DNA from 3 places in the Castellaniella sp. MT123 genome. Region 3 is predicted to be linked to each of the others. Evidence: predicted binding sites of a transcription regulator. Region 3 holds the regulator's gene; each other region holds the start of a gene.

Region 1 (10,412 bases), 560 kb from region 3:
CCGACGTGGATCCGCGACTGCTGGGACATAAGTCGCTGGCAGTCAACCTGTCGGACCTCGCCGCCATGGGCGCGCGGCCATTGGCCTGCACGCTGGCGATCTCCCTGCCGCGCATCGATCCCGACTGGCTCCAGGGCTTTTCCGAAGGCTTTCATGCCTTGTCCGCCGAATCCGGCTGTGCGTTGCTGGGTGGCGATACCACGCGCAGCCCGATGGGGGTGGTCATCAGCATTACGGTCCTAGGCGAGGTCCGCCGCAACCAGGCTTTGCGGCGCGATGCCGCCCGGGTTGGGGATGATATCTGGGTGTCCGGCACGCTGGGCGCCGCCGACGTGGCGCTGCGTCTGATGCAGGGCCGGTTGCCTGCCGATGCCGCGCGGCTGTGCGCGGCACGCCCGTTCCTCGAGCGCCCGGTGCCCCGGCTGAAGCTGGGCCGCTACCTGACCGGGGTGGCGCATGCGGCGATCGACATTTCCGATGGCTTGTTGCAGGATCTGGGCCACATTCTGGATGCCAGCCAGTGCGCGGCTGAACTCTGGCTCGATGCGCTGCCGGCCGATCCGGTGCTCGACGGGCTGGATGCCGCAGTACGCCACGATGCGATCCTGGCGGGGGGCGATGCGTATGAGTTGTGCTTCACGGCGCCGCCTCGGCGGCGCGAGCAGATCCAGACGCTAAGCCGGCAACTGAATCTGCCGATCGCCCGGATCGGCGAGATCCGGCGCGGCGCCGGGGTGCGTGTACTCGATGCCGGCGGCCAGGTCCTGCCGATCCCGCATCGGGGGTTCGATCATTTTGCGGATGAAGGTTGACCATGGCATCAGGACGCGCCCCGCGCGATTCCGCGCCCCCCAATCCTGAACGGCCGTCGGCCGCCTGGGTTTTCGCCCGACCGGAACGGATCATCGCGTTTGGCTTCGGGTCGGGACTGATCCATCCCGCTCCGGGGACCTGGGGGACATTGACGGGATGGCTGCTGTGGGCCCTGTTCCTGCGCGGCTTGCCCGATGCGTGGATGGTGGCGGTGCTGATCGTGTCGTTCGGACTGGGCTGCTGGGTGGCTCAGCGCTGCGGCGATGCGCTGGGGATTCCCGATCACGGCGGCATCAACTGGGACGAGATCGTCGCCATCTGGCTGGTGCTGTGGCTGATGCCCGAAGGTTTCTGGTCCCAGCTGGCCGGGGTGATCCTGTTCCGCATTTTCGATATCCTGAAGCCGCCGCCCGTCAGTGTGCTGGACCGGCGCTTCAAGAGCGGCTTTGGCGTCATGATCGACGACATCGTCGCGGCCCTGTACGCCTTGTTGGCGGCAGCCATCCTCATCCGTCTGGGAGTTCTGCCATGATTGATCGTGACTTGCGCGCCCTGTCGGGCGAGTTGGGTGCCGCCCTGCGCGCCGCCGGCTGGATGTGCGCCACCGCCGAATCCTGCACGGGGGGGCTGCTCGCGGGTGCCATCACCGCATGTCCCGGGTCCAGCCAGTGGTTCGAACGGGGTTTTGTCACCTACAGCAACGCCGCCAAAGTCGAGCAACTGTGGGTGTCGGTGGATACGCTCGAGCGCTATGGCGCCGTCAGCGAGGAAACCGCCATGGAAATGGCCGGTGGCGTCCTGGGGGCGGTACCGGCGGCGCGCCTGGCCCTGGCGACGACCGGCATCGCCGGCCCGGACGGGGCGACGCCCGGCAAGCCCGTCGGCATGGTGTGTTTTGGGGTGGCGCGCCGAGCGGGCCCCGGCATCGTGACGCGCGCGGTCACCCGGGTGTTCGAGGGGGACCGCGCAGCCATCCGGCTAGCTGCCGTGCGCTTCGCCATGCAGGCAGCCCTGGAAGATCTGAAACGCGGCTGATCCGATCGGCTCAGCGCTGCGGCACAGGGTCAAGATCGCGCATTTCTCCCGAAGACAGAGAATGCACCTGGTTACGGCCATGGTGCTTTGCGTAGTACATGGCTTGGTCCGCTGTGGACAGCAGCGTGCTCAGGGTGGCATCCGGCATCTGGGAATCATGCACCACGCCGATGCTGGTCGTGATGCGCAGGGGTTCGTCACTGTCGTGGTACAGGCGGATCTCTTCGACGCAGCGACGCAGGCGTTCGGCGATGGACAAGCAGTCCTGACACGCGGTGTCCGGCAGCACGATACCGAATTCCTCGCCACCCAGCCGGCCGAACAGATCCTGGGGCCGGATTGCCGCGTGGATGACGCGGGCGAATTCACTCAGCACGCTGTCTCCGGCCGCGTGGCCGTGGTTATCGTTCAGCTGCTTGAAGTGATCGATGTCGAGCATCATGACACCATTGCCGTAAGATGCGGCGGGCGATTGCTGCAGATATTCGGTTGCGCCGCGCATGAAGGCCTGGCGAGCCAGGGCGTCGGTCAAATCATCGTGGTCCAGCGCCTGGTTCAACGCGTGCACTAGATCGTTGCGGGCGGCCAGCGAACTGGATATCAGCAAGGGGGTGGCCACCATCAGCTGCAGCCCCATTTGCAGCGAGATCTGAGACCAGATCGATGCCTGGCCGGGCGGCATGAGGCCCCAGTGCAGGGTGTCGGACACTATCAAACTGAGCGTGGTCGCCAGCGTCAACCACGCGGTAGTCTGTTGATGGTAGGAATATGCGCAGAACAGCAGCGCCGGTATCGGGAAAGCGATCATGCTTGGTCCACCGAGCAGCACCGCCAGAGCAACCGCTACGGCCAGCGAGACCAGGGGCCAGGGGAGACGCTTGAAGTGCAAGTGCCTGAGCAGATGCCGCCGAGGGTGGCGGCGCTCGCCCGATTGCCTGGCGGTCGGTGAGAACAGCAATAGGCAGGCGGGCAGGATCGCACTATAGCCGAGCCATTGCCGCAGCAGCGCCTCGATGACGGTGGGAAGGTATGCGTTTTGCCAGAAACCGGCTGTCAGGCCGGCTAGCGTGGTGCATGCGGATGCTGCCATGCCGGCAGCCAGGATCTTGATGATGGCATGATGGGTGCGCAGCGAGCCCAGTCGCCAGACTCGCCCCAGCAGGTACCAGGCGACCCACACTCCAAACACGTCGACCGCCACATTCAATAGTACGGCCTGTCCCGTGTCGTACCAGTGGCTGTATGCCAGCAGGGCGCCGACCAGCACCATGGCCCAGGACATGATCTGTTGAGGTGCGGCGACGCACAACAGCAGGCACACCAGCATGGCATTCGCGGGCCGGAAGCCGATCGGCCCCAGGGCGGATCGGAATACGAGACTAAAGTGAATCAGTAGAAAGGCAAGTACAGCGACCGGGATGAACCGCCCTAACCGTCGCGTACCGGACAGGCTACGGAAGATGGCTCGATACATGATGCACCGATTCTACTGAACAATCTTGTCTAGATAGCGATCGGTTGCGTGCTCGGGCGGCGTGTCATGCCATGGGCCATGTCACCCTCTGCTAATTATGCGAATAGGACATGAACTTTGGGATTAAAACGACACATCGCCGGTTCGCGCCGGGTTGCTCAGGGCCTGGCGAATTGCGCTGCGCGTCGCGCGGGCCGTCTTGGCGGCCGCCTCGACCCAATTGTCGCCCTGGCTGGCGTACAGGATGGCGCGGGACGAATTGATCATCATGCCGGTGCCGGCGGCGGTCCGCCCCGCCTGAACGGTCGCCTGGATGTCGCCTCCCTGGACCCCGATGCCGGGGATCAGCAGCGGCATGTTGCCCACCCGGCGTCGCACTTGGGCGATCTCTTCGGGGAAAGTCGCCCCCACCACCAGGGCGCATTGCTCATTGGTGTTCCAGACGCGCGCCACCTGGTCGGCCACGTGCAGGTACAGGGGGGTGCCATTGGCCAGGCGCATGTCCTGCAGATCGGCGCCACCCGCGTTCGAGGTGCGGCACAGGATGATGACCCCGCGGTCGCCGTAGTCGATGTAGGGCTGGATCGAGTCGCGGCCCATGTAGGGGTTCACCGTGACCGCGTCGGCGCCATAGCGCTCGAAGGCTTCGCGGGCATACTGCTGGGCGGTGGAACCGATATCGCCCCGCTTCGCATCCAGCACGATGGGCAGGTGCGGATGATGTTCGCGGATATGTTTGCACAGGTCCTGCAGCTGCTCTTCCGCGCTCAGGGCGGCGAAATAGGCGATTTGTGGCTTGAAGCCGCAGACATAAGGGGCCGTGGCGTCGGCAATGCGCCGGCAGAACTCGAACACGGCATCCGAGCGTCCGGCCAGTTCGGCCGGGAAACGGCGCGGATCGGGGTCGAGCCCGACCATCAGCAAGGATTCCTGGCTGGCCCAGGCGCAGTTCAATTTTTCGGTGAAGTTCATGGGGCAGTCGCGAAAAGGTTCTGGCAGGATTGTAGAGCAGGCGATTGGCCGGATCGTGCCGTCAGCCCGGCCACCAGCGGGGCACCAGCACGGTCGCCCACGCGGCCCCCGCCAGCAGCAGGGCCAGCAGCACGGCGGCGCTGCCGATGTCCTTGGCCCGGCCCAGCATCGGGTGATGGTCGGTGCTGATGGCATCGGCCAGCGCCTCGATGGCGGAATTGATCAGCTCGACGATCAGCACCAGGACCGGCATGCTCGCCAGCAGCAGCCGTTCGCCGGCCGTATTGCCCAGCCATAGGCCCAGCGGGATCAGGATGATCGTCAGCAGGACTTCCTGGCGGAAGGCGACCTCGTGGCGCCAGGCGGCGCCCAGCCCCTGCAGCGAATAGCCGAAGGCGCGGATGATGCGGATCAGGCCGCCAGTGTTTTTGTAGGGGGAAGGCTGGGTCATGGAACGCCGGGGCGGTGTATTCCGGCATTGTAATGGGTGGACGGAGCGATGCGCATGTCCAGGATGCAAAAACCCCGCTGCGGCGGACCACAGCGGGGTTCTGGATCGGGGCCGTTCCCGGACGGCGCCTGAAGCGCCCGTCCGGGAACCGGGAAGGCAGGAGCTTAGAAGCCGCCCATGCCGCCCATGCCACCCATACCGCCCATGTCGGGCATGGCGGGGGCCGGCTTGTCTTCGACGATCTCGGCCACGGCGGCTTCGGTCGTCAGCAGCAGGCTGGCCACGGAAGCGGCGTTCTGCAGCGCGGTGCGGGTGACCTTGGTCGGGTCGATGACGCCTTGCTCGACCAGATCGCCGTATTCGCCGGTGGCGGCGTTGTAGCCGAAGTTGCCTTCGCCCTTTTCAACCGCATTGACGATCACGCTGGCTTCGTCGCCGGCATTGCTGACGATGGTGCGCAGCGGCGATTCGATGGCGCGCAGAACCAGCTTGATGCCGGCATTCTGGTCGGCGTTGTCGCCCTTGACCTTGGCCACGGCGGCCTTGGCGCGGATCAGCGCGACACCGCCGCCGGGGACGATGCCTTCCTCGACGGCTGCGCGCGTGGCGTGCAGGGCGTCTTCGACGCGGGCCTTCTTTTCCTTCATTTCGATTTCGGTCGCGGCACCGACGCGGATGACGGCAACACCGCCAGCCAGCTTGGCCACGCGTTCCTGCAGCTTTTCACGGTCGTAGTCGGACGTGGCTTCCTCGATCTGCGTGCGGATTTGCTTGACGCGCGCTTCGATGTTCTTGGCGTCGCCGTGACCATCGATGATCGTGGTGTTTTCCTTGGCCACTTCGATGCGCTTGGCTTGGCCCAGCAGTTCCAGGGTCGCCTTTTCCAGCGACAGGCCGGTTTCTTCGGAGATCACCGTGCCGCCCGTCAGGATGGCGATGTCTTCCAGCATGGCCTTGCGACGATCGCCAAAGCCCGGGGCCTTGACGGCGGTGGTCTTCAGGATGCCGCGGATGTTGTTGACGACCAGGGTGGCCAGGGCTTCGCCTTCGACGTCTTCAGCCACGATCAGCAGCGGACGGCTGGACTTGGCAACCTGTTCCAGGACCGGCAGCAGGTCGCGGATGTTGCTGATCTTCTTGTCGAAAATCAGGACGAACGGGTCTTCCAGGACGGCGACCTGCTTGTCCGGGTTGTTGATGAAGTAGGGCGACAGGTAGCCGCGGTCGAATTGCATGCCTTCGACGACGTCCAGTTCGTTTTCCAGCGACTTCCCGTCTTCGACGGTGATCACGCCTTCCTTGCCGACTTTGTCCATCGCGTTGGCGATGATTTCGCCGACGGAGGTGTCGCTATTGGCCGAGATCGAACCGACCTGGGCAATGGCCTTGCTGGTGGTGCAGGGCTTGGACAGGGCATGCAGTTCCGCGACGGCGGCAACCACGGCCTTGTCGATGCCGCGCTTCAGGTCCATGGGGCTGATGCCGGCGGCCACGAACTTCAGGCCTTCCTCGACGATCGCCTGGGCCAGCACGGTGGCGGTGGTGGTGCCGTCACCGGCGTTGTCGGAGGTCTTGGAAGCGACTTCCTTCACCAGTTGCGCGCCGATGTTCTCGAACTTGTCCTTCAGTTCGATTTCCTTGGCCACGGACACGCCGTCCTTGGTCACGGTGGGGGCGCCGAACGAGCGATCCAGCACCACGTTGCGGCCCTTGGGGCCCATGGTGGTCTTGACGGCATTGGCCAGGATGTTGACGCCACGGACGATGCGGGTGCGCGCATCGTCACCGAAATAAACTTGCTTTGCAGCCATGTTGAAATTCCTTGGGGTTGAACGGTGAGGTGGCTTACTGGATCACGGCGAAGATTTCTTCTTCGCGGATGACGAGCACTTCTTCGCCATCGACCTTGACCGACTGGCCGGCGTACTTGCCGAACAGGACCTTGTCGCCGACCTTGACGTCGACAGCGATGAGCTTGCCGTCCTCGGTCTTCTTGCCGGGACCGACGGCCAGGACTTCGCCCTGATCGGGTTTTTCAGCGGCGCTTTCGGGGATGACGATACCCGAGGCGGTGGTGCGCTCGTTGTCCAGACGCTTGACGATCACACGATCGTGCAAAGGACGCAGTGCCATGGAGGAACTCCTGTACGTAGAAATTGAGAAATGCGGGGGCAAGGCGGGTGTTAGCACTCAACCCCATCGAGTGCTAATTATAGGGATGATTTCCCCCTTTTCAAGGGGAGCGCGAAGGAAGTTACATTTGGCGTGATGTTCTGACAGCTGTCGAATTTCACTCAACTTTGAATTTATTTCACTCAAGTCTGAACTGTGCCCCAGGAGAGCCATGCTGCTGACGGCTCCAGGGCCGTGAAGGTGCCGCGCCTCCGGCTGTTCTCCTGGGTCAGCGGTGCTCCTGGACGGTCACGGCGGGGGAGGGGCCGGCTCACAAAATTCAGAGTTCAGTGAAATTTCTCCCGCAAAATTCAGACTTGAGTAACACAGCAGTTCAGAGGTGGATGGTCTGATTTCTGTAAGCCATTGATTTTATTGTTAGGACTATTCAGAGATGAATGAACTTCGACAACAGCTGTTGTCGAATTTCACTCAACTTTGAATTTATTTCACTCAAGTCTGAACTGCCCCTCACAGCTAGACTCAAGGATGGTGCGGCTTGCAGGCTGATTCTGGGATGTAACGCGCTAACGTCAAATGCAGGGTTTCAACCTGATAGTTGCGTTTTCGCGTTGTTCGTGGGAGCCCCACCGATGTGCCACACCCATGTTTTTCTCCTTCATGGGTACGGGTGGATTTCCGGTCGCTTGCTTGCGGCCCCTCGCGACGGCACTCATCTGCGCATTGAATGTGTGCCGCATGTAGATCCAGCGCGCGACAGGTTATCCGTCAACGGCCTGCGCGCTCATGACCTGTTGGCGGAAGCCGGCGCCGGCTTCCCGAGACGAAACATGAAATTGATAAACGAACACGCCTGGTCAAGCACCAACAGCGCATCGCTGACTGAAACGGTGGGGGGCGTGCTGCCTCCATGTCCGACGCCAGACGTCCGGTTGCGCCAGATGTAAAACTGTTCCATCGCATTGATGAAATTCGCATCGGCCAGTTGCCCGGCCTTCAGCTCTTTCACCGCATCATGTAGTGTCGCCGGCTCTTTCCGATTGTTTGCTACGAACCATCGCTTCACGAAAGCCTCCAGCGCATTAATGGCACTCGCCGCAGCGCGCGCAGCATTGACGCTGCTCGGGTCGACCAAATCCGCGCGCGCACTGTTCAGTGCCTTCGCGATATCGGCGTGTGGCGCCAGCGCCGCGACTGTCGCTTCCACTGTGGGTGCGACACCCTCGTAGTAGATCTCAACATACGGCTCCTCCACCGCATGCAAGTCGGGTACCACATAGCCGAGCCGATGCGCCTCGAACATTGCGTTGATCGCCTTTCGCCCGAGCCTACGCACCAGAATCTCGACGATGCTTATCACCTCGTGCCACGCGGCCGTAAGCAAGAAATCTTGAAGGTGCTCGTGCCGATAGAACTCGTAGATCTGATCCACGTCGAAGCACATGATCGCCGGAGCTTGGTTCACATGCGTGGTGATCTCGCGATAGATCACATACTCACGCACGAAAGCCCCCTCTTCCCCATCGTTCACGGCTAGATGCTGAATTTGCCGCATCAATTCCATCCGAAAGGCGGGAGGCAGGTAGTCATACTGGAGCGCGCCCACGGCAACGTCGAGGCCGTGTCGTCGGGAGAAACTCTGCTGCATCGTCATTGTTTACGTGCCGGTATAGGCGGTTGGGTAGTTAAGTTAATCATTGTTCCGGACAGGCTGGCCCCTCGTGCTGGCTAACCGATGCGACGAGCTGGGCACGCGGTGGGGAGGATAGGAGGCCTCTTGGCTCGTAGACGATCCAAGAGGCCTCCTATCCTTCGCTTAGCTTCCAAACGCGGCGCCGACCAGGTCTGCCACTGCCTCTAAATATGGCTTGCTGGTGAGTTTCGAGCTGGACGCATCGATGGTGATGACTTCCCCGAAGGCTTCTGCAGCAGAAATCCCAGTAGCGGGCGTGATCGCATAGAGCGTGAAAACACCAAACAAGTCGATGGCGGTGACTATGCCGAGGCCCTTCAGATGAGCGCAGGTTATTGCGTGCTCGGAGGTTTTAGTCGAATGGGCAACGAACGCAGGCGGCAAAGGTCTAAACGCGGCGCCTTGAATCTTGACCAGAGCGAGAGCCGCATCGTCTTCGGCCATCATTGCAGCGCGAAGTTGTGTTCCACTTGGGCCAGTGATTGCCTCATCCCCGAAAATCCTAACGGTCGTGAGATAGGCAATTTTGAACAGTTGACGGCGGATCATTGCCATATTTCCGGCCAGTTGCATGTGCAGCTTGGGTCCTTGCGTACTTATGGGCATGCCAAGTTCGACTGGGATTCCTTTTTTTGCATAATTAGCTGCTATCTGGGTGGCCATTTGCATAGCTACATCACCAAAGCCGCGCACGCCAATTACTCGGCCCTGACTATCTGTGTCCACTGGCTGCTGGAATTTCAGATCGATGCCATCCGTAGAAAATACGGCTTTAATACCCTCGCCGCTACCCGTCACTGTGCCGGCGACTGACGCTTTGACGTTGCCCGACCTGGAGATGACTCCCTGCGTCATAGCCAGAAATCGAACCAGAGGATCGTTGACAGTTGGCTCGTCCACCAAATCGTTCATACGGCCGTTTTCGACAGTCAATGCACGAACCGTAAAATTGGCTGGGGCTCCCAAGGCCACTGGAAGTATGTGTTCGTCGTTAGTTTCAGCGGATTCAAGCGGCACCTGCGCATAGGGGCATAGCGTTTGAGGCATTGTTGTTCCGATCTGGGATAGGTTGGATGTGGGCACTGGGGGATAGAAAGTCTGCTTTTGCGGCCTTTTCCTGGTTCCTCGAAGAGCTGCATATGCGCCCTCAGAGAGTACCGTTTATTATTGCATTTCGCAAAACGTTGTTTAAGCTTGTCTGCTATCCCTGGACGCTTCCAGGCAGGTAGCCCATGCCGTAACTGTCGAAGTTCAAGCGGGCTGGAATTAGCTCCCCAGAGTTATCAATGATTTAGCAGATTTTTGTCATCAAGATTGGTACTGCCTTTTCATGTCTAACTTGGGTTTCCCCATGGGGAATTTCGTTTAACTTGGAATTTTCCTAAGGGAAGCTGTACCGCGCACCGCCGATGGCTAGCGGTGCCCCGCCAAACGTCAGATTTCGGCTAGAAGCAGTCGTAGACAAATGACTGCTTTGCGGTGTGTCAGTTTGGTCAAATGATTGATTCTACAGCCCGTGAATCCATAGGGTTGAACGCGCGGCCATCACTCCTTCTAAGCACATGAGTATCACCCTATAACACGTCGGACTTCATCGAATGCTTCCATACCTTGTCGCTGCTATGTCAATTCTCGTGGTTATGCTCTCACTGTACAAAGAGCAGAAAATTTCACCAAATGATTTATCCACTGTTCTTGCAGTCAGCCTACATCATGTCGGCCAAGCGGTGCTTGTAGTTCTTGCATTCTTGGCTGCAATGGATTCGACGAGTTCTTCCCAAAAGTCCCAGATAGCTCGACTCGATGCCGAAGCAGCGGTCGCAGCTGCTCGTCATTCCACT
Region 2 (10,412 bases), 1.2 Mb from region 3:
TCGTTGCAGCCATTGCGGTCATCAGCAGGATGTGCTGCAGAAAATCTCCGACCCTCGCCTGACCGTGTGTCCGGCCTGCGGGCAGTCCACCTATGAAAAGCAGGTGACGGCGGCGGGTTTCCGCCTGAAGGGCTCGGGTTGGTACGAAACCGATTTCCGGGGCGGTAAGTCCGGCTCGCACTCCGAAGGGGTGCTGGGCTCGTCCGGCTCCGCAGCGTCGTCCGACCATGGGGCGGGTTCCGCCTCCGGCGGTGCTTCTTCCGCCGGGGCATCGGGCGCGGCAGCAGCCGGCCCGGCGTCCTCCGGCAGCCCCGTGCCGGCCGCCACGCCTGGCTGACGCCTTTCGCCGACACTTCGCTCAGGAACCATGCGATTCTTCAAGCGCTACTTCATCACCGGCCTGCTGATCTGGCTGCCCCTGGTGACCACCATCTGGGTGCTGACGATGCTGGCGCGCACCCTGGATTCCCTGGTGCCGTCGTTCCTCTCGCCAGAAGCCTTGTTCGGGGTGGCCATTCCCGGCTTCGAACTGGCGCTGGTGCTGGGCATCATCCTGCTCACGGGGCTGTTCTTCGCCAACTTCATCGGCCGCGCCATCCTGTCGCGCTGGGAGGCCCTGCTGGGGCGCATCCCATTGGTGCGCTCCATTTATAATTCGGTCAAGCAGGTCGGCGACACGGTGTTCTCCCCCAACGGCCAGGCCTTTCGCCAGGCCATTCTGGTGCAGTATCCGCACCAGGGTTCCTGGACCATCGGGTTCCTGACCGGGGCGCCCTGTCTCGAGATCGCGGATCTGCTGGCGGGCGATCACATCAGCGTCTACGTGCCGACGACACCCAATCCCACGTCGGGGTTCTTCCTGATGATGCCGCGCGCCGACGTCCAGGTGCTCGACATGTCCGTCGACACCGCCCTGAAATACATCATTTCCATGGGGGTGGTGGTGCCGCCCCCATCGATTTCACATCATTCTCGGAGCCATTCTTGAACCGTACCTGCTATACCGGCGAGGTGTCCAAAGCCCACCTCGACCAGACCGTCACCCTGTTCGGCTGGGTCCATCGCCGCCGCGACCACGGCGGTGTGATCTTCATCGATCTGCGCGACCGCGCGGGCCTGGCCCAGGTGGTGGTGGATCCCGACAATCAGGGGGCGTTCGCCACGGCCGAGCGCATCCGCAACGAATATTGTGTGCGGATCACCGGTCTGGTTCGGCGGCGCCCGGAAGGCACGCGAAATCCCGACCTGACGTCGGGCGAAATCGAGATCCTGTGCCGCGAAATCGAGATCCTGAATGCGTCCCTGACGCCGCCGTTCCAGCTCGACGACGACAATCTGTCCGAAACCACCCGCCTGACGCACCGCGTGCTGGACCTGCGCCGCCCGCAGATGCAGCGCAACCTGATGATGCGCTACCGGGTGTCGATGGTGGCGCGCAATTACCTGGATGCCCTGGGTTTCATCGACATCGAAACGCCGATGCTGACGCGCAGCACGCCCGAGGGCGCGCGCGATTACCTGGTGCCGTCCCGCGTGAATCCGGGTGAATTCTTCGCCTTGCCGCAGTCGCCGCAGTTGTTCAAGCAGATGCTGATGGTGTCGGGGTTCGATCGCTACTATCAGATCACGAAATGCTTTCGCGACGAAGACCTGCGCGCCGACCGCCAGCCGGAATTCACGCAGATCGATTGCGAGACCTCCTTCCTGAACGAAGTCGAGATCCGCGAAATTTTCGAAGGCATGGTGCGCGAGGTCTATCGCCAGGTGCTGGACGTGGCCCTGCCGGAATTCCCCGTCATGAGCTGGGCCGAAGCCATGCGCCGCTATGGTTCCGACAAGCCCGACCTGCGCGTGAAACTGGAATTCACCGATGTGGCCGACCTGATGCGCGCGGTGGACTTCAAAGTCTTCGCCGGCCCGGCCAACGATCCGGCCTGCCGGGTGGTCGCCCTGCGCGTGCCCGGCGGCGCCAGCATGCCGCGCAGCGAGATCGACGCCTACACGCAGTTCGTGGGCATCTACGGCGCGCGCGGCCTGGCCTACATCAAGGTCAACGACGCCGCCGCCATCCCCGAAGGCCTGCAGTCGCCCATCGTCAAGAACATCCATGCCGATGCGCTGCGCGCCCTGATCGAACGCACTGGCGCGTGCAACGGCGACCTGATCTTCTTTGGCGCCGACCGCACAAAGGTCGTCAATGACGCCATCGGCGCGCTGCGTGTGAAAATCGGCCTCAGCGAATTCGGCCGCGACAATGGCCTGTTCGAGGCCGGCTGGCAGCCGCTGTGGGTGGTCGATTTCCCGATGTTCGAATACGACGAGGGCGAGGACCGCTACATGGCGGCGCACCACCCCTTCACCTGCCCCAAGGCTGGCCACGAAGATCTGCTGGAATCCGATCCCGGCAGCGCGCTGGCCCGGGCCTATGATATGGTTATGAACGGCTGGGAGATCGGCGGCGGTTCGGAACGTATCCACCGCGCCGATGTGCAGACCAAGGTCTTCAAAGCCCTGAAAATCGACGAGGACGAAGCCGCCGAAAAATTCGGCTTCCTGCTGGACGCGCTGCAATATGGCGCGCCGCCGCATGGTGGCCTGGCATTCGGTCTGGACCGGCTGGTGACCCTGATGGCGGGCGCGGAATCCATTCGCGACGTGATCGCCTTCCCGAAAACCCAGCGTGCGCAGGATTTGCTGGTGCACGCGCCGTCGCCGGTGGACGAAAAGCAGCTGCGCGAACTGCATATCCGCCTGCGCCAGACCGAGGCGAAATAACACCAGAGGGCTGCCATGCCAGTCATGCGGATCGTCAGCTACAACATCCACAAGGGGCGCTCGGCTTCGGGTGGGCGGGAATCGCTGGCCGATCTGCGGCTGGGCTTGTATGGCCTGCGGCCCGATCTCCTGTTCCTGCAGGAAGTCCAGGGGCGCAACCAGATGCACAGCAGCCTGGATGCTCAGCACGAATCTCTGGCGGCCGCCCTGCACATGCAGGCAGCCTATGGCTGCAATGCGGTGCGCGCGGCCACCGACCACGGTAATGCGCTGCTGTCGCGCTATCCGATCCTGTATTACGAAAATCAGGACATCTCCGATCATCGCCTGGAACAGCGCGGCCTGCTGCACGGGGTCGTGCAGGTCGGGGACGCGCATGTGCACTGCCTGGTGGTGCACCTGGGGCTGCTGGCGGGGGGGCGTTCCCGTCAGGTGTATGCCCTGGTGGATCGTATCCGCCGGCTGGTGCCGGATTCCGAACCGCTGCTGATCGCGGGCGATTTCAACGACTGGAACAACCGCCTGGCGCCGCTGTTCGTCCAACAGCTGGGGCTGGTGGAAGTCTTCGCCGCCGCGCCCCAGGGCCTGGACGAGGTCTATCGCCTGCGGCATCGGGTGGCGCAGCTGCGTCAGCGGATGCCCTGGTTTCCGGGCCAGATCCTGCGTCCGCTGCCGGCGCTGCCGGCCGGTGGCCTGGCGGCGCGGCTGATGCCCCCGCCCCGCACGTTCCCGGCTATGTTTCCGTGGCTGCGCCTGGACCGGATCTATCAGCGCGGGTTTGCCGTGCGCCGGGCACGGGTGCTGCATGGCGCCCCCTGGAAGAAATTGTCCGACCATGCGCCGTTGGTGGCTGAACTCGAACTGCCTTGATGATCGGCAGGTGGGGAACTTTTCGCCTTTGACGCTGGTCAAATACTGCATTGTCTGGAAATTAGCACTCCGCCCCATAGAGTGCTAACATCATCCACGAACCACCCAAGGACTTTGCCACCATGAGCCACACTTCGTCTTCCCTGGTGTTGGCGCCGGCCCAGCTTGCGCAGGCCATTTCCAACCCGGGTGCGCTTGGCACCATCGACGCTTACATCGGGGCGGTCAATCGCCTGCCCCTTCTGACGGCCGACCAGGAATCCGACCTGGGCCGCCGCCTGCGCGACCAGAACGACCTGGACGCCGCGCGGGATCTGATCCTGTCCCATCTGCGCCTGGTGGTCTCGGTGGCGCGCCAGTACCTGGGCTATGGTCTGGCGCACGCCGATCTGATCCAGGAAGGCAACATCGGTCTGATGAAGGCGGTGCGCCGTTTCGACCCGGATCGGGGCGTGCGGCTGGTGTCCTTTGCCGTGCACTGGATCCGGGCGGAAATCCACGAATACGTGGTGCGCAACTGGCGGCTGGTGAAAATCGCCACGACCAAGGCCCAGCGCAAACTGTTTTTCAATCTGCGGCGCATGCGCCCGGACGGTCACACGCTGGCCCCGGACCAGGTGTCCGAGATCGCCCGCGAGCTTAACGTGCGCCCCGAAGACGTGGCCGAAATGGAAGTTCGCCTGTCAGGCGGGGATTGCGGACTAGAGACATCGGCCGCCGACGACGATGACCGTTTCGCGCCCATCGCCTGGCTGGCCGACGATAGCCAGGAACCGGGCCAGGTCCTGGCGCGTCGCGGCATGGATACCCTGCAAAGCCAGGGGCTGGCCGATGCCCTGGATTCCCTGGATGACCGTTCCCGCCACATCGTGCAGTCGCGCTGGCTGGCCGACGACGGTGGCGCCACCTTGCATGAACTTGCCGCCGAATACGGTATTTCGGCCGAACGTGTTCGCCAGATCGAGGCTGCCGCGCTGAAAAAACTGAAAACCGCGCTGGCCGACCGCCAGGCCGATTTCCTGGCAGCCTGATCTGTATCGGCTGCCGGGTAAATCCTTGTCAGGAAATTGTTTTTTACATTTTTGTCGGGTGTGCGGCAGAACTTTCCGGATGGCGGGCGGACTAATTCTCCATGGGCGAACGTCCAGCCCCCTGGGCCGCGTCGTCCTGTCGTCCGCTTCAGCTTCTCCTCTTCCCCTCCCTATCGAAGCGGATGTTCTCGGGATGCCTTCATGGCATCCTTTTTTTTGCGCCTCCGGACTGGGCGCGTTTCCGCGTCACAGCCGGATTGTTTGCGAGGGTGACGGCGTGCTGATGACATCGGCAAGACTCATTCATATCTGCTTTCAGACAAGGCAGGCGGCCCTGTAACATAATGGCTGACGCATTTTTTGCTGATTAGCTTCGATCATGAAAATAGGCTTCCTGGTCTTTGGCCTGGCCGGGCTGCTGGCCCTGATTTCCTTCATGCCGCCGCTGGCAGGGCGGCTGCGCCTGCCGTATTCCGTGCTGCTGGCCATCGTCGGCTTTGTCCTGGGCGTGATCATCCACGTCCACGGCTGGGCGCCGGGGGTCGTGGCCGATTTTCTCGATTCCCTGCAGCACTTCGACATTTCGTCCGAAACCTTTCTGTTCGTGTTCCTGCCGGTGCTGCTCTTCGAGGCGGCGCTGGCGATGAACATCCGGCGCCTGCTGGATGACATCAGCCCGATCCTGGTGATGGCCATCGTGGCGGTGGTGGTTTGCACGGTGGCGGTCGGTTTCTCGCTGGCGGCGATTTCCCCCTATGGGTTGATCGTCTGCCTGATGCTGGGGGCGATTGTCGCCACCACGGATCCGGTGGCTGTGGTTGGCATCTTCCGCGAGGTTGGGGCGCCCCGGCGGCTGACCACGCTGGTCGAAGGCGAGTCGTTGTTCAATGACGCGGCGTCCATCGCGCTGTATTCCGTGCTGCTCAGCATGCTGTTCAGCGGTGGCACCCCGTCGGTGACCAAGGTGCTCGGCAGCTTCCTGTTCAGTTTCATCGGCGGCGGGCTGGCGGGGCTGGCCATGGGGCGGCTGGCGAGCGCGCTTTTCCGCTGGCTGCGCGGCTGGCCGGCAGCCGAGGTCACTTTGACCGTGGCACTGGCCTATCTGACGTTTTTCGCGGCCGAACACTACCTGGGGGTGTCCGGGGTGGTGGCCACCGTGATCGCCGGTCTGGTGGTGGGCTCCAACGGCCGCACCCGCATGTCGCCCACGACGTTCGAACAACTGGAAGGCGCCTGGGCGCAGTTCGGATTCTGGGCCAATTCCCTGATCTTCCTGTTTGCCGCCATGCTGATCCCGCGCATGATGGCCGAGATCACCTGGATGGAAGTCCTGCTCATCCTGGTGGTCTTCATCGTCACCCTGGCGGCCCGGGCGATCATCATCTACGGCCTGTTGCCGCTGCTTGGCCGGCTGCGGCTCAGCACTCAGGTCAGCCGCTCGTACCGAGCCGTGATGCTGCTGGGTGGTTTGCGGGGCGCCGTGTCCCTGGCCCTGGCCCTGGCGGTCACGGAACAGCCCGCGGTTCCCCACGAGGCGCGCCAGTTCATCGCCGTGGCGACGACCGGGTTCGTGCTGATGACTCTGTTCATCAACGGCCTGACCCTGCGGCCGCTGATCGCGCGCCTGGGATTGAATCAGCTCTCGCCCGTGGACCGCACACTGCGCGATCAGGCGCAGGTCGTCGAACTGGAAGCCCTGCGCCTGCGGATCGACGAGATCGCCCGCCACGAAAACATCGGCCAGGAAGTACTGGACCGCTTGGGCGCCGTATTCGATGCCAGCCAGACCAGCATGGACACGGCGCAGGTGCATCAGCTGAGTCAGGATCAAAAGGTCACCGTGGGCATGGGGATCCTGGCCGGGCGCGAGGAAGAAATGTTCTTCGAGACCCTCAAGGCGCAGATGGTGGACTGGCGCACGGCGGAATCCCTGCTGGCCCGCTCCGAACGTCTAGGCGACGCGGTGCGCGCGGGCGGTCTGGCCGGCTTCGAGTCGGCCATCGACGGGGATTTGCGCTATTCGCACGGGTTGCGGCTGGCCTTGCGCCTGCATCATCTGACGGGCTGGCAGTTCTGGCTGGCGCGCGAACTGGCACAGCGGTTCACCAACCTGATGTTCAAATGGGCCGTGGCCCGCCGGCTGATCCAGTTTGCACGCACGGATGTGCAGCCGCTGCTGGGTGCCGAGGTCACCGACATCATCATTGCCGCGCATCAGCGCCGCCTGACGCTGCTGGAAGGCGCCCTGCAGGCCATGACGCTGCAGTATCCCGGCTATGCGCATCACCTGCAAGAGGCCTATCTGGCGCGCATGGCGCGTTCCATGGAACGCATGCGCTACCGGGACATGCTGGCGCAGAACCTGATCAGCGGGGAAACCTATTCCGATCTCATCCAGCAGGTGGATACGCGTTGGGGGCCGCTGGAAAAACACAGCGGGCTGGATATCACCATGAGCGCAGCCACGCTGGTGCAGCGCGTCGCGCTGTTCGAGGGGCTGGACGAGGCCACCATGGCGGCGATCTGCCGGGTGCTCAAGCCCCGGTTGGCAGTGCCCGGTCAGGATATTCCCATGCGCAACGGGCGCAGCCGGGCCATGTATTTCGTCGCGTCGGGGGCGGTCGTGCTGGATCTGCCCGATGGCACTTCGGCCGAATTGGGCAGTGGCCAGATCTTTGGTGAAATGGCGCTGGCCATGGACCGCGACTTCGAGGCGCGGGTGCGTTCGCTGGGCTACAGCCGCCTGCTGATGCTGCAGGAAAAGGATTTCAAGCGGCTGCAGCGGCAATTTCCCGAACTGCGCGACAAGATCGATGCGATCGTGCGCCAGCGCGCACGGGCGGTGGAAGTCTGGGAGCAGTTCAAGTCGGGTCAGCGACAGTACGAACCGTTGCCCCCACTGGGTCGGGACGCCACCCCTGGGGATGTCGTGCAATCGCCGGCGCCGGACCAGGCGGATCCCGAGGGACCCCGCCCGGATCCCGACGAACAGGTCGGGGCTGCATCGTAGCTGCCCGGCTGGCAGCGGATGGCCTACAGCAATAGCGAGATGTCGTGCGCCATGTCTTCGGGGGTCAGCGACGGCCCCAGCAAGGCCCGTGCCTCTCCCTTCTGGTCCATCAGATAGAAGGCGGCCGAGTGATTCATGGCGTACTGGTCCGGAGTCGGGCCCGGTTCCTTCGCATAGAAGGCCTTGAAGGACCGCGCGGTCTTGTCCAGCTGTTCGGGCGTGCCGGTCAGGCCGACGAAGGACGGGTCGAAGGCCTGGACGTAGGCGCCCAGGATGGCTGGCGTGTCGCGTGCCGGATCGACCGAGATCATGATCACCTGGACGTTACTGGCCTTGGCGCCCAGCAATTGCAGGGCCTGAGCGGCCTGTGCCATGGCGGTGGGGCAGACGTCCGGGCATTGCGTATAGCCGAAGAAAACCAGCAGGACCTTGCCGTGGAAATCGGCCAGGGTGCGGGGTTTGCCGCTGGTGTCCGTCATGTCCAGGTCGCGCCCCAGGTGCGTCCCGGTGATGTCGTTGCCTTCGAAGGGCAGGGGTTCCGCGGCCTTCGAGGTACAGCCAGCCAGCAGAGTCAGGGAAATGGATGCGACGGCGCCGACCAGCAGGCCGCGGCGAACGGCGGAAAATGAAACGGGCATGCTCAACCTATCGGGGTCATGGAGCCGGCCAGTGCCAGGCCGATCCAGTGATCCAGCAGCAGCGCCGCGAACAGCAGCGCCAGATACAGGATCGAATACCAGAATAGTTTACGCGACCGCGCGTCGGAATAGTTTCGATATAGCGCAAGGGATTGCCAGACAAAGCGCCCGCTGAGGATGCAGGCCGCCGCCAGGTAGGCCGGGCCGCTCATGCGCACCACGTAGGGCAGCAGCGAGGCGGCGAAGAGGACAATGCTGTAGAGCAGGATGTGCAGCTGGGTGAAATTACGCCCATGGGTGACGGGCAGCATGGGCAGACCGGATTCTTCGTAGTCGTGATGGCGGTACAGCGCCAGCGCCCAGAAGTGCGGCGGGGTCCAGATGAAGATGATCAGCACCAGGATCCAGGCTTCGGCCGGAACCGCGTCGGCCATCGCCGCCCAGCCCAGGGCGGGCGGCATGGCGCCCGAGAACCCGCCGATGACGATGTTCTGCGGCGTCAGGGGTTTGAGGATCGCGGTATAGATCAGGGCGTAGCCCACAAAGGAGGCGAAGGTCAGCCACATGGTCAGGGCGTTGACCCAGAGATTCAGGATCAGCATGCCGGCACCCCCCAGCAGCCCGGCCATCAACAGCACCTGGGGCGGGGTGATCTGCCCCGATGCCGTGCCGCGCTGCGCCGTGCGTCGCATGCGGGCGTCTGTTTCGCGTTCGATCAGGCAGTTGACGGAAAAGGCCGCCGCCGCCAGCAGCCAGATGCCGGCCGTGGCGGCCAGGGCCCGGCCCAGGTCGGGCAGGCCGGGGACCGCCAGGAACATGCCGATGACCGCGCAGAATACCGCCAGCTGGGTGACGCGGGGTTTGGTGAGCACCAGATACTGGCGCAGCAGGGATGGGTGATGGGTGGCGGCGGCAGTGGTCATGGGATCATTCTAGGTGGCTTGCGCGGGTCTGCCGCTAGGGAGTTTCCCTGGCTGCGACGCGGATAGGCCCGCGGCGGATCCCACAGGCATGCCGACGGGCTTGCCCGCCCGGGACAGGCGCCAGAGCAATGTCACGCTGACCAGCACCAGGCCGGCGGCCCCGCCGTTGTGCATGACGGCGATCAGCAGCGGCCACTGAAAGAAGATCGTGGTCAGGCCGGTCAGCAGCTGAAGCGCCAGCAGCGCCAGCAGCAGGCGGGCGGGGCCGCGCAGGCCGGGTGTGCGCCGCCAGCGCCAGGCCAGACCGCCCAGCAGGATCAGCACGACAAAGGCGAAATTCCGGTGGGCCCAGTGGATGGCGGTCAGAGCATCCTGCGAAATGAGATCGCCCGAAGACAGTTTGCCCAGGCCGCGCAGCAGGGCGAAACCCTCCTGGAAATCCATCGCCGGCAGCCAGGCGCCGTGGCAGGTGGGAAAGTCCATGCAGGCCAGCGCCGCGTAGTTGGTGCTGACCCAGCCGCCCAGGGCCAGCTGCAGCAGCAGTACGGCCAGCGCCAGGATCATCCAGGGGCGGCCGCGAGCCACCGCCGCCGGTACGGGATCGTGGGGTTTTTCGCGGGCCGCCAGCCAGGTCATCAGGGCGAGCAGACTCATGCCCAGGACCAGGTGGGTGGTGACGACCAGTGGCATCAGGCGATGGGTGACTGTCCAGGCGCCGAAGGCGCCCTGCAGGCAGACCAGGGCCAGGATGCCGGTGGCCAGCGCCGGGCCGTACGCCAGCGCGCGGCGCAGCCGCCACGCGAGCACGGTGAAGCCGATGATGAGCAACCCCAGTGCCGCTCCCGCGTAGCGGTGGATCATCTCGACCCAGGCCTGGAAGGCGCTGACCGGGCCGTAGGGCATGGATTCCAGGGCATGGCGGATCGATTCGTGCGCGCCCAGCGGGCTGAAATGCCCATAGCAACCCGGCCAGTCCGGGCAGCCCAGGCCCGAATCGGTCAGGCGCACGAAGGCGCCGAACATGATCAGATCCAGCGTCAGGAACCACGCCAGGAAGACCAGGCGACGATACGTTCTGTGTCGTCGGGGCGGGCCCTGCGGGTGCGCGCTCATGGGGGATTCCTATCCGATCCGGGAATTTTTCAGCAAGGTCCGGATGTCGTCG
Region 3 (10,412 bases):
CCGCGCGCTTTTCGGCGTCGGACAGCATCTCGTAGGCTTCCTTCGCCTCTTTGAACTTGTCCTCCGCTTCCTTGCTGTCCGGGTTGCGGTCCGGATGGTATTTCATGGCCAGCTTGCGGTAGGCCTTGCGGATGTCGTCATCCGAGGCGTTCTTGGCGACCCCCAGGATTTCGTAAAAATCTCGTTTTGCCATAGATGTCGATTGCCTGCGCTATGCGCTGCTCATTGAAGGACACAAGCCCGGACCGGCGAAAACGCCAGGGCCGGGCATCTGCATGCGGGTGAACCGCCATGATCCGGACCGGCACGAGACCAGTCCGGACACAGGCGGATCCACGATCAGTCGCGCTTCACTTCCTTGAAGTCGGCATCGACGACATTGTCGTCGGCCGGCTTCGCGCCATCCGCCGCAGCGGCGCCTTCGGCAGCTGCCTTGGCCTGCATGTCGGCATACATCTTTTCGCCCAACTTCTGCGATGCCGTGGACAGGGCTTCGACCTTGGCGTCGATGGCGGCCTTGTCGTCGCCCTTGACGGCTTCTTCCAGGTCCTTGATCGCCGACTCGATGGCGTCCTTTTCGGCCGCCTCGAGCTTGTCGCCGTATTCCGTCAGGGACTTGCGCGTGGCATGGACCAGACCGTCGGCCTGGTTGCGCGATTGTGCCAGTTCGGCAACGCGGTGATCTTCCTCGGCATTGGCCTCGGCGTCCTTCACCATGCGCTCGATCTCGTCCTCGGTCAGCCCGGAGCTGGCCTTGATCGTGATCTTGTTTTCCTTGCCGGTGCCCTTGTCCTTGGCCGACACATGCAGGATGCCGTTGGCGTCGATGTCGAACGTGACCTCGATCTGCGGCAGGCCGCGCGGCGCGGGCGGGATACCTTCCAGGTTGAATTCGCCCAGCCCCTTGTTGCCGGCGGCCACTTCGCGCTCGCCCTGGAAGACCTTGATCGTCACGGCCGGCTGATTGTCATCGGCCGTCGAGAACACCTGCGAGAAACGCGTCGGAATCGTGGTGTTCTTCTTGATCATCTTGGTCATCACGCCGCCCATGGTTTCGATGCCCAGGGACAGCGGGGTCACGTCCAGCAACAGCACGTCCTTGCGGTCGCCCGACAGCACGGAACCCTGGATCGCGGCACCGGCGGCCACGGCCTCGTCGGGGTTCACGTCCTTGCGCGGATCACGGCCGAAGAATTCCTTGACCTTCTCCTGGACCTTGGGCATACGGGTCATGCCGCCGACCAGGATCACGTCGTCGATCTCGGAGACCTTGATGCCGGCGTCCTTGATGGCGGTGCGGCAGGGCTCGATCGTGCGTTCGATCAGGTCTTCGACCAGCGCCTCGAGCTTCGAGCGGGTGATCTTCAGATTCAGGTGCTTCGGACCGGACTGATCCGCCGTGATGTACGGCAGGTTGATTTCGGTCTGCTGCGTCGAGGAGAGTTCGATCTTGGCCTTCTCGGCGGCTTCCTTCAGGCGCTGCATGGCCAGCACGTCCTTGGACAGGTCGACGCCGGATTCCTTCTTGAATTCGTCGATGATGTAATTGATGATGCGCAGATCGAAGTCTTCGCCGCCCAGGAAGGTGTCACCGTTGGTGGACAGGACTTCGAACTGCTTTTCACCGTCCACGTCGGCGATTTCGATGATGGACACGTCGAACGTGCCGCCACCCAGGTCATACACCACGATCTTGCGGTCGCCGCGCTCGGACTTGTCCAGGCCGAAGGCCAGGGCGGCCGCGGTCGGTTCGTTGATGATGCGTTTGACTTCCAGACCCGCGATGCGGCCGGCGTCCTTGGTGGCTTGGCGTTGGCTGTCGTTGAAGTAGGCCGGCACCGTGATCACGGCTTCGGTGACTTCCTCGCCCAGGTAGTCTTCGGCGGTCTTTTTCATCTTGCGCAGGATGTCGGCCGACACCTGCGGCGGGGCGAGATTCTTGTCCTGCGCCTCGACCCAGGCGTCACCGTTGTCGGCCTTGAGGATCTTGTAGGGCATCAGATTGATGTCCTTTTGCACGGCCTTTTCGTCGAACTTGCGACCGATCAGACGCTTGACGGCGTAGATGGTGTTCTTGGGGTTGGTCACCGCCTGGCGTTTGGCCGGCGCGCCGACCAGGACCTCGCCGTCCTGCATGTAGGCCACGATGGACGGCGTGGTGCGGGCGCCTTCGGAGTTTTCAATGATCTGGACCTTGGCGCCGTCCAGCACAGCCACACAGCTGTTGGTCGTACCCAGGTCGATCCCGATGATCTTGCTCATGTTTGATCCTGTCGATATTTGAGGGAGGTGCGGGACTGACCCGCCAATGTTTCTGATGTGGGGCTGGCGGACCCGATTTCAAGACAAGGCCGGAAATTTTCCGGATGCCTGCCGACCGGGCCGCGCCATGCGGCGTCTGAGGACTCAGCCCTGCCCGGCCGATACCATCACCAGCGCCGGACGCAGCACGCGGTCCGCGATCAGATAGCCTTTTTGCAGGGTCTGGGCAACCAAGCCCTGGGCATGTTCCGAAGGTACCGTCGAAATTGCCTGATGACGATGCGGATCGAAAGTCTCGCCCGGCTGTGGTGCGATTTCCCGCATCTGGTTTCGTTCGAACGCCGTGTTGAGCTGGCGCAACGTGGCTTCGACGCCGTGCTTCCAGTCGTCCGCCGTCTGGCCTTCCTGAGCCAGCGCCGCTTCCAGGCTGTCACACACGGGAATCAGGCTTTCGGCGAAGGATTCGGTGCCGAACTTGCGGGCCTTGGCCACGTCTTCCTGGGCGCGGCGGCGTACGTTTTCGACTTCGGCGTGGGCGCGCAGCAATTGGTCGTGATATTCGGTGATCTTGGCCTGAGCCTCGGCCAGCAGCGCGGCGAGGTCCTCGCCGGATTGAGCAGCCGCGGACTCGGCGGATGCAGCGCCGGGGGCATCAGGGGTTTCGGCCGAACCCCGAGGCGCGGCGCCGGGCGCGGCTTTAGGGTCCAAGTCTTCCTGGGGTGCCGACATGGTGAATTCTCCAAAAACAGATGAATGCGAATGTTTTGTCATATGGGGGGGTGAAACGGTGATTTCAAGACCCCGATCCGAGGGCTGACTACGTCCACCCGGCCAGATTGCGGGCGATCAGGCCGGCGAATCCCCGCACCCAACCGGGATCCGCGTTCAGACAGGGGATGTAGTGGAATTCGCGCCCGCCCGCCGCCAGAAAAGCCCTGCGGCAGCCCAGATTGATCTCTTCCAGGGTTTCTAGGCAGTCCGCCAGAAACCCGGGGCAGAGCACGTCGACACGGGCCACGCCTTCGCGCCCCCAGGCTTCGAGCGTTGCCTGCGTATATGGCTGCAACCAGGGCGCGGCACCGAAGCGGCTCTGAAAACTGACGTACAGACGCTGGCCGTCAGCACCCAACCGTGTGCGCAGCGCGGCCGCCGTCCGCATGCAGTCGCGAAAATACGGGTCTCCGCGCTGCACACAGGACTGCGGCAGGCCATGGAAACTGAGCAGCAGGCGGTCCGCGGGCCCAACCTGTTCCCAATGCGTCCGGATGGACTGATGCAAGGCCTCGATGTAGGCGGAATCCTGAGGGAAGCGGTCCAGAACCCGCAGGGTCGGTTGATGGCGCAGATGCGCCAGATGGGCGTTGACCGCATCCACGGCGGTGGCCGTGGTGCTGGCGGCATACTGCGGATACAGGGGCGCCACCAGGATGCGGCCGCAGCCGGCGGCCATCAGGGCATCCAGCCGGCCGGCGATGGCGGGCTGGCCGTAGCGCATCGCCAGTTCGACCCGGACGTCCAAGCCCTGGTCCCGCAAGGTCTGCGCGACGCCCTCGGCCAGGTCCTGCCCATGCACCAGCAGCGGTGAGCCGCGTTCCAGCCAGATTTCGGCGTATTTCGGCGCGATCACCGCCGGTCTGCGGGTGAGCACGAACAGGCGCAAAATGATCTGCCACAACCAGGAGGGCAGCTCTACCACGCGCGGATCGGACAGGAATTCCGCCAGGTAGCGGCGCACAGCCGCCGGGGTGGGGGCGTCCGGCGTACCCAGGTTGACCAGCAGCACGCCCAACGGCCCGCGATCCGGCCCGGCGGCGTCGGGATCCAGAGCGCGCGGATCCGGTGTGTCGGAAATGAAACGTGTCATGAAATCAAATATCACAATGCTGCTTGGCCGAGCGCATTGGACAACATCCGCGCCGTGATGTCCACGATGGGGATGACCCGCTCGTAGGCCATGCGGCTGGGACCGATCACACCCAGCGTGCCGATGACCTGCCCGTCGACGCCATAAGGCGCCGTGATTACCGACACGTCTTCCAGCGGCACCAGGCGCGAATCGCCGCCGATGTAGATCTGCACGCCCTGCGCGTGGCTGGACACGTCCAGCAGGTGCAGCAGATCGGTCTTCTGTTCGAACAAGGCGAACAGCCGGCGCAAGCGGTCCATGTCGGCCGTCATTTCGGAGACTTCCAGCAGCTTGCCCTCGCCCGAGATCACGACCGACTCGTCCACCGTGTCCGGCGACCCGATGCCGGCGTCGACCGCCTGCTGCATCAGCCGGGTGATGTCGGATTTCAGGGAGGCCAGTTCGTCCGCCAGCGACAGACGGACCTCGTGGAAGGACTTGCCGGAGAAATGCCGGTTGAAAAAATTCGAGGCTTCCAGGAGTTCGATTTCGGTGTATTCACGTGGCACGAACAGGATGCGGTTCTGCACATCCCCGTTGGGCGTGACGATGATCAGCAGCACGCGCTTGTCCGACAGACGGATGAATTCGATGTGGCGAAACACCTGCGTGCGCTTGGGCGTGAGCACCACGCCGGCGAACTGCGACAGGTTCGACAGCAGCGAGGCCGCCGCCATCACGGCCCGCCCCGGCTCGGCCGCCGGCAGGCAGTCGGCGATCTGCAGGTTGGGGCTGAGTTCGTAGGGCCGCACGGTCAGCAGGCTATCGACGAACATGCGGTAACCACGCGGCGTGGGGATGCGCCCCGCCGACGTATGCGGGCTGTGAATCAGGCCCAGGTCTTCCAGGTCGGCCATGACGTTGCGGATCGTTGCCGGCGACAGGTCGAAGACCTTGGACAAGGTACGCGACCCTACGGGCTGGCCGTCCGCGATGTAGCGTTCCACCAGCGTTTTCAGCAATGCTTTGGCTCGATCATCCATGTCCAGTTCATCCATCGTCCGGGACAACCACGACACACCGGCACCGGCGGGTGTGCTTTCATCCCCCTATAATCGGGTACTCCTTATTATTCCATTAATTGCGCGAGGCACTGGGTTCCATGCACTTCAACACCGTGGCCCTGGTCGGCCGCTACCAGGACAGCGGCCTGGATGCGCCCCTGCGGCGCCTGGGATCGGTCCTGCAGGCGGCGGGCTGCGCCGTCCTGGTCGAAGCCGAGACGGGCCGCAACAGCGGCGTGCACGATTTCCAGCTGGCTTCCTACGCAGACATCGGGACACGCGCCGATCTGGTCATCATCATGGGCGGCGACGGTACCATGCTGGCGGCAGCCCGGCAGCTGGCGACCTTCGACGTCCCCCTGATCGGCATCAACCACGGCCGCCTGGGCTTCATCACCGACATCCCGTTGGGCAACGCCGACGAGGCCATCACCGGCATCCTGAATGGCGCCTATGTGCAGGACGAACGCACGCTGCTCGAAGGCCGCGTCATGCGCGGCGACCAGGAAATGGTCGCGGGGCTAGCCCTGAACGACGTCATCATCAACCGCGCCGGGCGCGGCGGCATGATCGAACTACGGGTCGAGTGCAATGGCGTCTTCATGCACAGCCAGCGCGCCGACGGCCTGATCATCGCCACCCCCACGGGCTCGACGGCCTATGCCCTGTCGGCTGGGGGGCCCATCCTGCACCCTCAGGTCAATGCGCTGGTGCTGGTGCCCGTCGCGCCCCAGACCCTGTCGAACCGGCCCATCACCCTGCCGGAAGACTCGCTGTTGAACATCACCATCCGTGCGCTCGGCCGGGTGGAAACGGGCGCCAGCGTGCACTTCGACATGCAGACCCTGTCCAACTGCCAGGAAGGCGACCGCATCGATGTGCGGCGCAGCCCGCACCGGGTACGCTTCCTGCACCCGCAGGGCTACAGCTATTTTTCCACCCTGCGCAGCAAACTGAACTGGAACCGGATGCTGCATCCCTGGGACGACCCCGACGACAGCCCCCGCTAAGGCCCTATGCTGCGCGCTCTGCACATTCTCGATTTCGTCATCGTCGATCGCGCCGAGATCGCCTTCGAAGCCGGCTTCACCGTGTTTTCGGGTGAAACCGGCGCCGGGAAATCAATCCTGATCGATGCCCTGTCGCTCGCCCTGGGCGGCCGGGGCGATGCCACCCTGGTGCGCGAAGGCGCCAGCCGCGCCGACATCAGCGCGGTCTTCGACGCGCCGCCCGCCGCATCCGACTGGCTGAACGAACAGGCCATCGAAGGTCCCGAGCTGATCCTGCGCCGCGTGATCGATACCCAGGGGCGCAGCAAGGCCTATATCAATGGCCTGCCCACCACGCTGAACCAGCTGCGCGACTTGGGCGCCCTGCTGGTGGACATTCATGGCCAGCATGCCCACCAGAGCCTGCTGCAGGCGGCCAGCCAGCGCGACATTCTGGATACCCAGGGGGGCCACGCCGATCAGGCACGCGCCCTGTCGGACGCCTGGACCACCTGGCGCGCCGCCCAGTCCGCCCTGGATGCAGCCCGAAACGACGCCGCGGGCCAGGCCGCCGCGCTCGAACAGCTGCGGCAGGACGCCGCGTTTCTGGAAGATCTGGCGCCGCAACCCGGCGAATGGCCGGACTTATGCGCGCGGCAGTCCCGCCTGGCGCATGCCCAGGCCTTGCTGGCCGGCGCGGGTCAGGCGATAGAAGCCCTGGACGGCGAATCCGGATCGGTGGCGCAGGCCCTGCAAGCCGCCCTGCAGACGCTGCAGTCCCTGGTGCGTCACGATCCCCGCCTGGAAGAACACTGCCAGACCCTGGAATCGGCCCGCATCCTGTGCGCGGAAACCGTCCATGGCCTGAACGCCTACGCGGACCGCCTGGAACTGGATCCGGACGCGCTGGCGCAGGCCGACGCCCGCATGAGCCAAATGTTCGCCGCCGCCCGGCGTTTTCACGTCGAGCCCGAAGAACTGGCCGATCTGCGCGACACGCTGCTCACCCGGCTGCGACAGGCGGCCGCCGGCCAGGATCTGGACGCGCTCGCCCAGGCCTGCGCCACCGCCGAAGTCCGCTACCAGACGATCGCGCAGGCACTGAGCACCGCACGCCAGGCCACCGCGCAGCGCCTGGCCGGGCAGGTCACCGCCGCCATGCAGACGCTGTCCATGGAAGGCGGGTCGTTTCGGGTTGAACTACCGGCCAGCAAGCCCTCGGCTCACGGCCTGGAAACGGTGGAATTCGCGGTGGCCGGACATGCCGGGGTGGCACCCAGGCCGCTGTCGCGGGTCGCCTCGGGCGGCGAGCTGGCACGGATTTCCCTGGCACTGTCTGTCATCGCCAGCCAGGCGGCCCGCGTCCCCACCCTGATTTTCGACGAAGTGGACACCGGCATCGGTGGCGGTGTGGCGGAAGTCGTGGGCCGGTTGCTGCACGAACTGGGCTTGCGCCATCAGGTGCTGTGTGTCACCCATCTACCCCAGGTGGCGGCCTGCGCGGTCCACCATTTCCAGGTCAGCAAGACGACGCACGCCCACCGGACGTCTTCATCCATTCGGCCGCTGGATGCCGATGCACGGATCCAGGAAGTCGCCCGCATGCTGGGCGGACTGAAGATCACGGAAGCGACCCGGGACCATGCCCGGGAAATGCTGCGGCTATCGGCCGGCTGAAGCCGGCCCGATCACGCCTTACCCGGTCTTTTTGGACTCCAGGCATTTTGGGCAGACACCGTAGAGCATCATGTGGTGGCTTTCCAGTGAAAACCCGTTTTCCTTGGCGATGCGGTGCTGGCGCTTTTCGATTTCCGCATCGGAAAATTCGACGACACGCCCGCAGTTGGTGCAGATCAAGTGATCGTGATGATCCCCGTCGTTCAATTCGAAGACGGCCTTGCCGCCATCGAACTGGCTGCGCAACAGGATACCGGCCTGCTCGAACTGAGTCAGGACCCGATAGACCGTGGCCAGGCCGATGTCGACGTCTTCCGCGATCAAGGCGCGATAGACGTCTTCGGCGCTGTGATGGCGGGTTTCCGCCTTACGGAATATATCGAGGATCTTCAGGCGCGGAAACGTCGCCTTCAGACCCATGTTTTTAAGCTCGAGCTGATCATTCATGGTTCAAGTATCCTGGGTCTGGCGGGGGAAAGCAAGCCGGGCGGACAAGCCCCGATCCCAGCCCCGCGCATGCGCAATTCCGAATTCCCTTTATGATAGCGGTTTTAGCGGCCGCAATCCGCCGGCCAGCCATCGATCACGGGGGCTTTCGTGCGCATCCGAGCTAGTCATTTTTCCCGCAGGGCAACCCTCTGTCTGGCCGCTGGTCTGCTGACCATCGGTCTGGCCGGCTGCGGTTCGACAAACTGGGGGTTCCCCTATCGGGCCACCGTCCAGCAAGGCAACTGGATCACGGCCGAGCAGGTGACGCAGCTCGAAGTCGGCATGACCCGTGATCAGGTGCGGTTCATTCTCGGCACGCCGACGCTCGAGGATATCTTCCACGCCGAACGCTGGGACTATCCGTATTACAACCAGCCTGGCTACGGCAAGGACGAACTGCGCAAATTCACCGTCTGGTTCCAGGACGACAAACTGGTCCGTTGGTCGGGTGACGAACAACCCGATCGCCAGCCCTTCCAGAAGACCGACAGCGGCAAGGAAGCCGTCGCCCCCGCCAACAAGACTCAGGCCGACGAAGCTGCCCAGCGGGCCGCCTCGCCCGGGCTGAACGATTCGGCCGCCCCCAACGCGGGCATCTCGACACAGACCCCGCAGGCCACGATCCACACCGAAACCCCCGCCAACACCACCAAAGGCCAATGATCATGCGTATCGCCATTGCCGGGGCCTCGGGCCGCATGGGGCGCATGTTGATCCAGGCCGTCCTGGATTCCGCCGACCTGACGCTGGCCGTCGCCCTCGATCGCACTGGCAGCGGCGCGCTTGGCCAGGACGCCGGCACTTTTCTGGGCATTGTGACAGGCGTTCCGATCACCGACGACCTGCAGGCGCTGGCGAATGCCGACTGCCTGATCGACTTCACCCGTCCCGAAGGCACCCTGGCCCATCTGGATGTCTGCGCGACGCACGGTGTGAAATGCGTCATCGGCACCACCGGCTTCGATACCCAGGGCAAGCAGGCCATCCGCGCCGCCGCCCAGAAAACCGCGATCGTGTTCTCCCCCAACATGAGCGTGGGGGTGAACGCCACGCTGAAACTGCTGGACATGGCCGCTCGCCTGCTCAACAGCGGCTACGACGTCGAAGTCTTCGAGGCGCACCACCGCAACAAAGTGGACGCGCCCTCCGGCACGGCGCTGGCGATGGGCGAAGCCGTCGCCCACGCCTGGGGCGTCCAGCTGGAAGATGTCGCCGATTGGGCACGCCATGGCCACACCGGCGTGCGCGAGACCGGCCACATCGGGTTTTCGGTCGTGCGTGGCGGCGATATTGTGGGGGATCACACCGTCTATTTCTGCGGCACCGGCGAACGCATCGAAATCACGCACCGATCCGGCAGCCGCGCCACCTATGCCCAGGGCAGCCTGCGCGCCGCACGCTACCTGGCGCGCAAGGAATTCGGCCTGTTCGACATGCAGGACGTGCTGGCCAGCTAAACCTGCTCTTTCCCCGCATGCCGGGCGGCGCGGGAAACCCGCCACGAAAGATCCGCCACTCGGCCCGGGCCGGTCGTGGTGTCGACGCCAAAGCGCTGTGCCCGTCAATCCAGGATGACGGGCTCCCGCTCCAGATCCACGCCAAACTGTCCGCGCACCGCATCGCCGACAGCCCGTGCCAGCGCCAACACGTCGGCCGCCTGGGCACCGCCATGATTGACCAGCACCAGCGCCTGGCGCTCGTGCATGCCCACCGGCCCCAGGCGCCGTCCCTTCCAGCCAGCCTGTTCGATCAACCAGCCTGCTGCCAGTTTTACCCGCCCATCGGGCTGGGGATAGGTCCGCAGATCCGGGAACCTCTGTTTCAGCGCGGCCGCCTGCGCCTCATCGATCACCGGATTCTTGAAGAAGCTGCCGGCATTGCCCAGCACGGCCGGATCGGGCAATTTGCGGCGGCGGATGTCGCAGACGGCATCGAAGATCCTGGACGGAGTCAGTCCGGCGTTCGGGGCCCGGCAGCCATTTTCGGATGCGGCATCCCGGTGTTGCGGGTCGGGCCTGTTCTGGTATGGCGGCTCGGGCGCAGCTTCCCGCAGCAGCGGATGCTCGCGCACGTCCGGATAATCCA

What was found. The regulator HrcA, encoded in region 3, represses chaperone genes, less so after heat shock. The targets are predictions, from matches to a motif close to TTAGCACTCNNNNNNNNNGAGTGCTAA.
Region 1: the regulator HrcA is predicted to act here: its motif matches at 6,929-6,955, upstream of ABCV34_RS10085 (co-chaperone GroES).
Region 2: the regulator HrcA is predicted to act here: its motif matches at 3,707-3,733, upstream of rpoH (RNA polymerase sigma factor RpoH).

The regions. Positions count from the first base shown of each region.
Region 1 is NZ_CP154879.1:2,157,182-2,167,593, reverse strand. It holds gene thiL (thiamine-phosphate kinase) at 1-812, shown strand, start outside; gene ABCV34_RS10115 (phosphatidylglycerophosphatase A) at 815-1,345, shown strand; gene ABCV34_RS10110 (CinA family protein) at 1,342-1,848, shown strand; gene ABCV34_RS10105 (GGDEF domain-containing protein) at 1,859-3,175, opposite strand; gene pyrF (orotidine-5'-phosphate decarboxylase) at 3,446-4,294, opposite strand; gene ABCV34_RS10095 (diacylglycerol kinase) at 4,356-4,745, opposite strand; gene groL (chaperonin GroEL) at 4,910-6,556, opposite strand; gene ABCV34_RS10085 (co-chaperone GroES) at 6,591-6,878, opposite strand; gene ABCV34_RS10080 (hypothetical protein) at 7,663-8,532, opposite strand; gene ABCV34_RS10075 (hypothetical protein) at 8,695-9,618, opposite strand; gene ABCV34_RS10070 (hypothetical protein) at 10,170-10,412, shown strand, end outside.
Region 2 is NZ_CP154879.1:2,800,452-2,810,863, forward strand. It holds gene ABCV34_RS13195 (FmdB family zinc ribbon protein) at 1-337, shown strand, start outside; gene ABCV34_RS13200 (DUF502 domain-containing protein) at 368-988, shown strand; gene aspS (aspartate--tRNA ligase) at 985-2,775, shown strand; gene ABCV34_RS13210 (endonuclease/exonuclease/phosphatase family protein) at 2,791-3,645, shown strand; gene rpoH (RNA polymerase sigma factor RpoH) at 3,768-4,676, shown strand; gene ABCV34_RS13220 (cation:proton antiporter) at 5,056-7,686, shown strand; gene ABCV34_RS13225 (SCO family protein) at 7,710-8,324, opposite strand; gene cyoE (heme o synthase) at 8,327-9,247, opposite strand; gene ABCV34_RS13235 (COX15/CtaA family protein) at 9,257-10,360, opposite strand; gene ABCV34_RS13240 (hypothetical protein) at 10,370-10,412, opposite strand, start outside.
Region 3 is NZ_CP154879.1:1,599,563-1,609,974, forward strand. It holds gene dnaJ (molecular chaperone DnaJ) at 1-193, opposite strand, end outside; gene dnaK (molecular chaperone DnaK) at 340-2,262, opposite strand; gene grpE (nucleotide exchange factor GrpE) at 2,407-2,991, opposite strand; gene hemH (ferrochelatase) at 3,080-4,126, opposite strand; gene hrcA (heat-inducible transcriptional repressor HrcA) at 4,138-5,151, opposite strand; gene ABCV34_RS07465 (NAD kinase) at 5,271-6,182, shown strand; gene recN (DNA repair protein RecN) at 6,189-7,838, shown strand; gene fur (ferric iron uptake transcriptional regulator) at 7,857-8,285, opposite strand; gene ABCV34_RS07480 (outer membrane protein assembly factor BamE) at 8,481-8,990, shown strand; gene dapB (4-hydroxy-tetrahydrodipicolinate reductase) at 8,993-9,784, shown strand; gene murB (UDP-N-acetylmuramate dehydrogenase) at 9,889-10,412, opposite strand, start outside.